2 regions of the Streptomyces sp. NPDC028314 genome follow, and region 1 is predicted to be linked to the other one. Evidence: riboswitches for the same ligand, from Rfam matches in the RefSeq annotation. Region 1 holds a riboswitch; the other holds the start of a gene.
What was found. Region 1 has a riboswitch for glycine ahead of gcvP (aminomethyl-transferring glycine dehydrogenase). Riboswitches for the same ligand answer to the same signal wherever they lie in the genome.

Region 1 (4,411 bases):
GCTGATCGAGCCCGGGACCGAGCGGGAGCTGCTGGCGCCGATGTCGGTGCGGACCCTGCCCGGGGTGGGGCCGGTCACCGGGGAGCACCTGAGACGGGCCGGGATCACCACGGTGGGGGAGCTGGCCGAGGCCGGTGAGGACGAGCTGGTCCGGATGGTGGGGCGGTCCCACGGCGTCGGCCTGTACCGGATGGCGCTGGGGCTGGACGACCGGCCGGTGGTCGCCGAGCGCGATGCGAAGTCGGTCTCGGTGGAGGACACCTTCGACGTGGACCTGCACGACCGGGTCCGGATCCGGGGTGAGGTGCAGCGGCTGGCCGACCGGTGCGTGGGCCGGCTGCGGGCCTCGGGGCACTCGGGGCGGACCATCGTCCTGAAGGTGCGGCGGTACGACTTCTCGACGCTGACCCGCTCCGAGACCCTGCGGGGGCCGACGGACGACGCGGGAGTGGTGCGGGAGGCGGCTTCGCGGCTGCTGGAGGGCGTGGACACCACGGGCGGGGTGCGGCTGCTGGGGGTGGGCGTGACGGGGCTCGCGGACTACACGCAGGAGGACCTGTTCGCCCAGGCGGCGACGCTGGCCGCTGCCGAGGCGGGCGGTGTGGACGGCGTGGGCGGCGCGGAGGGGCCGGACGGGGCCGAGGGGCCGCAGACGGCCTCCGAGGCGGGCACGGGCGGGGCTGAGGGGGTTACAGCGGCTCCAGGGGTTCCAGGTGCCGTGGAGGCCGATGGGGCTGCCGAGGCCCCCGGGGGCCCGGAGGCGGCTCCCGAGCGGCGCTGGGCGGCCGGGAGCGACGTACGGCACGCGGTGTACGGGCCCGGGTGGGTGCAGGGCAGCGGGGTCGGGCGGGTGACCGTACGGTTCGAGCAGCCGGGCTCGCCGCCCGGCCGCGTGCGGACCTTCGCGGTGGACGACCCGGAGCTGGAGCCCTCCGATCCGCTGCCGCTCCAGGGGGTCGGGGCGGCCTGAAGGACAGCCCTCAGCCCTCGCCCGCCAGGCTGCCGAAGTCCTGGGCCGTGGTGTTCGGGGGCTGGGGGCGGTGGAAGTCGGCCGGGAGGGTCACGTCCAGTCCGTAGTGGTGGTACAGCTGCAGCTCCTGATCGGGGGAGAGGTGGCGGCCGACGCCGAAGTCCGGGGCGTCCTTGATCAGGGAGCGTTCGAAGGGGACCCGCAAGGTGTCCCCGACCACCTCGCTCGGCTCCAGGGGGACGAACGCGTCCCGGCCGAAGAGGCCCGTCCGGACGGCGGCCCATTCCGGGACGCCCGTGGCATCGTCGAGGTAGACCTCGTCGACGGTGCCGATCTTGGCGCCGTTGCGGTCGAATGCCTTGCGTCCGATCAGGCTGCGCGGATCGATGTCGGTCTGCACGGTCCCTCCACATGGTCGCAGCTCCTCCGTAATGACTACAAAAGTGCATATTCGGGGAGGGGGCCACTCGAGGGAGTGTTCAGATCCTCGCTGGTAGGCTGGGTGACGGCTGTTGACCCTGTGCGGGAGAGTCCTCCGAGTGAGTTCGACGGAGGCGCCGAAGGAGCAAATCCTCCCCGGAATCTCTCAGGCATACGTACCGCACGTGACGAGGCCACTCTGGAAAGCAGGGGCGGGTACCGGGTGCGCAGTGCCGGTTCCTCTCCTCACCGACGGTGAAAGCCGGATCTCGTGGGCGACCCCCAGGAGGCCCGGTGAAGCTCTCAGGTTGAGATGACAGAGGGGGAGGCCGTCCGGGTGCCCGCGCCGTGGTGCCCCTCGCAGGTCATACGACCAGGAGGCCTCCGTCATGACCGCCAACCGCATTCCGCTCTCCCAGCTGGAGCGAGGCATCCCCTTCGAGCAGCGCCACATCGGCCCGGATGCCGAGGCGCAGGCCAAGATGCTCGCCCAGGTGGGCTACGGCTCCCTGGACGAACTCACCGCCGCAGCGGTACCCGATGTGATCAAGAGCGCCGAGGCGCTGAACCTGCCCGAGGCGCGGACCGAGGCCGAGGTGCTCGCCGAGCTCCGTCAGCTCGCCGACCGCAACCAGGTGCTCTCGCCCATGATTGGTCTCGGCTACTACGGGACCTTCACCCCGCCGGTGATCCTGCGCAACGTCATGGAGAACCCGGCCTGGTACACGGCCTACACGCCGTACCAGCCCGAGATCTCGCAGGGCCGCCTCGAGGCGCTGCTGAACTTCCAGACCGTCGTCGCCGACCTGACCGGCCTGCCGACCTCCGGCGCCTCGCTGCTCGACGAGGGCACCGCGGCCGCCGAGGCGATGTCGCTGGCCCGCCGCGTGGGCAAGGTGAAGGACGGCGTCTTCCTGATCGACGCCGACGCGCTGCCGCAGACCATCGCCGTGATCGAGACGCGCGCCGAGCCGACCGGTGTCGAGGTCGTCGTCGCCGACCTGAGCGACGGCATCCCGGCCGAGATCGCCGAGCGCGGCGTCTTCGGCGTGCTGCTCCAGTACCCCGGTGCCTCGGGCGCCGTACGGGAGATCAAGCCGGTCATCGACCAGGCGCACGAGCTCGGTGCCATCGTCACCGTCTCCGCGGACCTGCTCGCCCTGACGCTGCTCACCTCCCCGGGCGAGCTCGGTGCGGACATCGCCGTCGGCACCACCCAGCGCTTCGGTGTCCCGATGGGCTTCGGCGGACCGCACGCCGGCTACATGGCCGTCCAGGCCAAGCACGCCCGCTCGCTGCCCGGCCGCCTCGTCGGCGTCTCGGTGGACGCGGACGGCAACAAGGCGTACCGCCTCGCGCTGCAGACCCGTGAGCAGCACATCCGCCGCGAGAAGGCCACCAGCAACATCTGTACCGCTCAGGTGCTGCTCGCCGTCATGGCCGGCATGTACGCCGTCTACCACGGCCCGGACGGCCTGCGGACGATCGCCCGCCGCACCCACCGCTACGCCGCCCTGCTCGCCGCGGGCCTGACGGCCGGCGGGGTCGAGATCGTGCACGGCTCCTACTTCGACACCCTCACCGCCCGGGTTCCGGGCCGCGCCGCCGAGGTCGTGGCCGCCGCCCGCGAGGGCGGCGTCAACCTGTACCAGGCCGACGCCGACCTGGTCTCGATCTCCTGCGACGAGACCACGCTGCGCGCCGACATCGAGGCCGTCTGGGCGGCGTTCGGCGTCACCGCCGACATCGAGGCGCTGGACGAGAGCACGGCGGACACGCTGCCCGAGGGCCTGCTGCGCTCGGACGCGTACCTGAGCCACCCGGTCTTCCACCAGCACCGTTCCGAGACCGCGATGCTGCGCTACCTGCGCAAGCTGTCGGACAAGGACTACGCGCTGGACCGCGGCATGATCCCGCTGGGCTCCTGCACCATGAAGCTCAACGCGACCACCGAGATGGAGCCGGTCACCTGGCCCGAATTCGGCCAGCTGCACCCGTTCGCCCCGGTGGAGCAGGCCGAGGGCTACCTCACGCTCATCACCGAGCTGGAGGAACGTCTCTGCGAGGTCACCGGATACGACAAGGTCTCGATCCAGCCCAACGCCGGCTCCCAGGGTGAGCTCGCCGGCCTGCTGGCCGTCCGCGCCTACCACCGGGCCAACGGCGACGAGCAGCGCACCATCTGCCTCATCCCCTCCTCCGCGCACGGCACCAACGCCGCCAGCGCCGTGATGGCCGGCATGAAGGTCGTCGTCGTCAAGACCGCCGACGACGGCGAGGTGGACGCGGCCGACCTGCGCGCCAAGATCGAGCAGTACCGCGACGAGCTCGCCGTGCTGATGATCACGTACCCCTCCACGCACGGTGTGTTCGAGGAGCACGTCGCCGACATCTGCGCCCAGGTGCACGAGGCCGGCGGCCAGGTCTACGTGGACGGCGCCAACCTCAACGCCCTGGTGGGTCTGGCCAAGCCGGGTCACTTCGGCGGCGACGTCTCGCACCTGAACCTGCACAAGACCTTCTGCATCCCGCACGGCGGCGGCGGCCCGGGCGTCGGCCCGGTCGGTGTCCGGGCGCACCTGGCCCCGTACCTGCCGAACCACCCGCTCCAGCCGACCGCCGGTCCCGAGACGGGCGTCGGCCCGATCTCGGCCGCTCCGTGGGGTTCGGCGGGCATCCTGCCGATCTCCTGGTCGTACGTGCGCCTCATGGGCGGTGAGGGCCTCAAGCGCGCCACCCAGGTGGCGGTGCTCGGTGCCAACTACATCGCCAAGCGCCTGGAGCCGCACTACCCGGTGCTCTACACCGGCCCGGACAACCTGGTCGCGCACGAGTGCATCATCGACCTGCGCCCGCTGTCGAAGTCCACGGGCGTGAGCGTGGACGACATCGCCAAGCGTCTGATCGACTACGGCTTCCACGCGCCGACCATGTCCTTCCCGGTGGCCGGCACGCTGATGATCGAGCCGACGGAGTCCGAGGACCTCGCCGAGATCGACCGCTTCTGCGATGCGATGATCG
Region 2 (4,411 bases), on a different contig from region 1:
TCCCATCCCACCAGCCGGACACCGATGTACAGCTCGGGCGCTCCGCCCTCGACGCTGGCCAGGCAGCGGTGCGCGGCGGCCACCACCCCGGTGGCGCGGAACTCCTCGCCGGCGGCGGCCAGGAAGTCCACCGGGTCTTCCTGCCAGTCGGGCTCGAAGAGGCGCACGCGGCCGCCGGTGGCCGGGCCGTCGAGCGGGGTCCGCCCGGTGCGGCACAGCTCCGCGACGGCGGCCGGGGGCAGCGGTACGCCGACGGCCCCCTCGGGGTTCACGGCGATGCCGAGCTGCGGGGGCAGGCCGCGCGCGAACTCGACGGCGGGGGCCACGGCGAAGTCCATGCCGGGGCCGACGCAGAAACGGAACTGGGCCTCGGAGCTGTAGACCGGGACGTACGCCTCGCCGCCGATCTGCATCGTCGGAAGCGTCAGGTCGGCGTCCTCGGGTCCGCCGCCGCCGGGCAGGGGCACCCAGACCCGGCTGCGCCCGAGCACTTCCAGGATCCGCGCTCCGGCGTCCGCCTGTCCCAGCGCCGCCCCGAGCACCTGCTCCAGCTCGTTGTCGGGCCATCCGCCGCCGTGCATCCACGCCTCCGCTGCCGCCGTCTGAGTCTCGTGCCGAGATTAGTGGGTCGGGGCCGGTGACCCGGCGGGGCCCCGGCCCCTCGGACCGGATCGACCGGGTGCGGGCGCGCCCGGGCCGGGTGCTCGCGTGCCGCCCGGCCGCGCGGCCGGTGACCGCCGGGTTCCGCGCCGCCTCAGTGGAAGCCGATGTCCGTGATGGCCGAGGCGGTGGCCCGGTCCAGCAGGACCGCGGACGCGCAGCCCATCGGGAGGCGGCCCGACTCCGCGTCGCGCAGCAGCCGCGCCACCGCCCCCCGGTGCCGTGCGAAGGCGTACGCGGACACGCGCCGGCCCCGCGCCGCCTGCCCGGCCAGGGCCTCCTGCGGGGTGGTGTCCAGCAGCAGCAGGTGCAGGGCCCTGCCCCGGCGGCGGGCGGCCGCGGCGAGCAGGCCCCGCACCCAGGTCTGCGTACCGCAGTCGTGGACCACCACCGAGGCGCCGGAGCGCAGCACCCGCCACAGCCCCCAGTAGTGCGCGGCCCGGACCAGGGGGCGGTACGCGCCGTACGGCAGCGCGCGCGGCATCCGCCGCTCCCAGCGTTCCCGGGTGTCCTGGGAGTCGATTCCCCCGCCGGCCGCGGCCCGTTTGATCAGCGTGCTCTTGCCGCCGCCCGGCAGGCCGGACACCACGACGATGTCCCCCGCGGCGAAGCCGAGCCGCCGGGGGCCGTGCGCCCCCCGGCCGCGCAGGTCACGTACCGACGGCGCGCCTTCCACCCGCGATCCTTCCAGGGTCCCGCGCTTCCGCCCGCCGGCTCCCCGCTGCTTGGGGACCCCGTCCACGGTCCCCGTCGTCGTCACCACTCCGAATCTCCGCACCGCCACAGTGATCGCCTCCCCCGAATCGGGTCGCGAGGACCCTTGCCCACTGAGTGTAAAGAGACGGTAATCCGGCACCGCCGGTTCCGGTCCGCCCGCTCGAGACCCGCTACGGCCTCGCACTGTCTTTCGGGCCCGCACGCCCACTCCCGGCCGTCGCGTGCAATGATGTGCGCCATCTGGACACCAACTGCATACCGGCCGCTTGAATCCGCGCGGGAGAGTCCCGGCAGGCCGCAAGGCCGTGCCCGGGCGCCGAAGGAGCAAGTACCTCCCTTGAATCTCTCAGGCCCCGTACCGCGTGGATGAGGCAGATCTGAAAAGCGAGCCGCGCCGCCGTCCCCGACGGCACCGGCGTGCGCTCCACCCAAGGTGCAAGTCGAGGACGCACCCCGTTTGCGCGGGAACTCTCGGCGAACCTCTCAGGTTCCGATGACAGATGGGGAGGATCGTCCTCGTCATGTCATGCCCTGGGACCCGGGAGCCACACCCATGAGCAATGCCCCCCGTCTGACCGCCCTCGATGCGCTGCACCGCTCGCTCGGTGCGACCATGACCGACTTCGCGGGCTGGGACATGCCGCTGCGCTACGCCAGCGAGCGCGACGAGCACAACGCCGTACGCACCAAGGCCGGTCTGTTCGACCTGTCCCACATGGGCGAGATCACCCTGACCGGCCCCGAGGCCGTCAAGGTCCTGGACTACGCGCTGGTCGGCAACATCTCCACCGTCGGCGTCGGCCGCGCCCGCTACACGCACATCTGCCAGGAGGACGGCGGGATCCTGGACGACCTGATCGTCTACCGGCTGGGCGAGACCGAGTTCATGGTCGTCGCCAACGCCTCCAACGCCCAGGTCGTCCTGGACGCGCTCACCGAGCGCGCCGCCGGCTTCGACGCCGAGGTCCGCGACGACCGCGACGCGTACGCGCTGATCGCCGTGCAGGGCCCGGAGTCCCCCGGCATCCTGAAGTCGCTGACCGACGCCGACCTGGACGGTCTGAAGTACTACGCCGGCCTGCCGGGCACGGTGGCCGGGGTGCCCGCGCTGATCGCGCGTACGGGCTACACCGGCGAGGACGGCTTCGAGCTGTTCGTCGCCCCCGGGCACGCCGTGCAGCTGTGGCAGGCGCTGACCGAGGCGGGCGCGGGCGTCGGCCTGGTCCCGGCCGGGCTGTCCTGCCGCGACACCCTGCGCCTGGAGGCGGGCATGCCGCTGTACGGGCACGAGCTGACCACCTCCCTCACCCCGTTCGACGCGGGTCTGGGCCGGGTCGTGAAGTTCGAGAAGGAAGGCGACTTCGTCGGCCGCAAGGCGCTGGAGGCCGCCGCCGAGCGCGCCGCCTCCAACCCGCCGCGCAAGCTGGTCGGCCTGATCGCCGAGGGCCGCCGCGTACCGCGCGCCGGGTTCCCGGTGGTCGCGGACGGCCGGGTCATCGGCGAGGTCACCTCGGGCGCGCCGTCCCCGACGCTGGGCAAGCCGATCGCGATGGCGTACGTGGACGCGGCGCACGCCGCGCCCGGCACCTCCGGTGTCGGCGTCGACATTCGCGGTACGCATGAGCCGTACGAGGTCGTGGCGCTGCCGTTCTACAAGCGGCAGAAGTAACCCCGCCGCGGCCCGTGCAGAGCCCGAGCCGGACGGTTCACCCGTACGGCCGCCTGTCCGCGCGCCGTCTCGGTACGCAAGACCACTGTTCGTATCCACTCCCCCGCATCCAGGAGAATCAGGTCATGAGCAACCCCCAGCAGCTGCGTTACAGCAAGGAGCACGAGTGGCTGTCGGACGCCGAGGGCGGCGTCTCGACGGTCGGCATCACGGAGTTCGCGGCCAACGCGCTCGGTGACGTCGTCTACGCGCAGCTCCCCGAGGTCGGCGACACCGTGACCGCGGGCGAGACCTGCGGCGAGCTGGAGTCGACCAAGTCGGTCAGCGACCTGTACTCCCCCGTCACCGGTGAGGTCGTCGAGGCCAACCAGGACGTCGTGGACGACCCGTCGCTGGTGAACTCGGCCCCGTTCGAGGGTGGCTGGCTCTTCAAGGTACGCGTCACGGAGGAGCCGTCCGACCTGCTCTCCGTCGACGATTACGCCAAGCTCACCGCCGGTAACTGACCCCAGGGGATCCTGATGTCTGTACTGAACACCCCTCTCCACGAGCTCGACCCGGACGTCGCCGCCGCCGTCGACGCCGAGCTCGTGCGCCAGCAGTCGACCCTGGAAATGATCGCGTCGGAGAACTTCGCTCCGGTCGCCGTCATGGAGGCCCAGGGCTCGGTCCTGACCAACAAGTACGCCGAGGGCTACCCGGGCCGCCGTTACTACGGTGGCTGCGAGCACGTCGACGTGGTCGAGCAGATCGCGATCGACCGCATCAAGGCGCTGTTCGGCGCCGAGGCCGCGAACGTCCAGCCGCACTCCGGTGCGCAGGCGAACGCCGCCGCGATGTTCGCGCTCCTGAAGCCGGGCGACACGATCATGGGCCTGAACCTGGCCCACGGCGGTCACCTGACCCACGGCATGAAGATCAACTTCTCCGGCAAGCTCTACAACGTGGTCCCGTACCACGTCGACGAGTCGGGCCAGGTCGACATGGCCGAGGTCGAGCGCCTCGCCAAGGAGTCCAAGCCGCAGCTGATCGTCGCGGGCTGGTCCGCCTACCCGCGCCAGCTGGACTTCGCCGCCTTCCGCCGCATCGCGGACGAGGTCGGCGCCTACCTGATGGTCGACATGGCGCACTTCGCCGGCCTGGTCGCCGCGGGTCTGCACCCGAACCCGGTGCCGCACGCCCACGTCGTCACCACCACCACGCACAAGACCCTCGGCGGTCCGCGCGGTGGCGTGATCCTGTCGACGCAGGAGCTGGCCAAGAAGATCAACTCCGCGGTCTTCCCGGGTCAGCAGGGCGGTCCGCTGGAGCACGTGATCGCGGCCAAGGCCGTCTCCTTCAAGGTCGCGGCCTCGCCCGAGTTCA

Region 2: linked by a shared signal. The riboswitch ahead of gcvT (glycine cleavage system aminomethyltransferase GcvT) and the one ahead of gcvP (aminomethyl-transferring glycine dehydrogenase) in region 1 are both predicted to bind glycine.

What each region holds. Positions count from the first base shown of each region.
Region 1 is NZ_JBVHTP010000017.1:179,875-184,285, reverse strand. It holds gene ACZ4TG_RS32555 (DNA polymerase IV) at 1-970, shown strand, start outside; gene ACZ4TG_RS32550 (PRC-barrel domain-containing protein) at 981-1,370, opposite strand; glycine riboswitch at 1,484-1,582, shown strand; gene gcvP (aminomethyl-transferring glycine dehydrogenase) at 1,780-4,411, shown strand, end outside.
Region 2 is NZ_JBVHTP010000005.1:258,368-262,778, forward strand. It holds gene ACZ4TG_RS14625 (enhanced serine sensitivity protein SseB) at 1-581, opposite strand, end outside; gene ACZ4TG_RS14630 (AAA family ATPase) at 755-1,420, opposite strand; glycine riboswitch at 1,645-1,748, shown strand; gene gcvT (glycine cleavage system aminomethyltransferase GcvT) at 1,931-3,046, shown strand; gene gcvH (glycine cleavage system protein GcvH) at 3,172-3,552, shown strand; gene glyA (serine hydroxymethyltransferase) at 3,568-4,411, shown strand, end outside.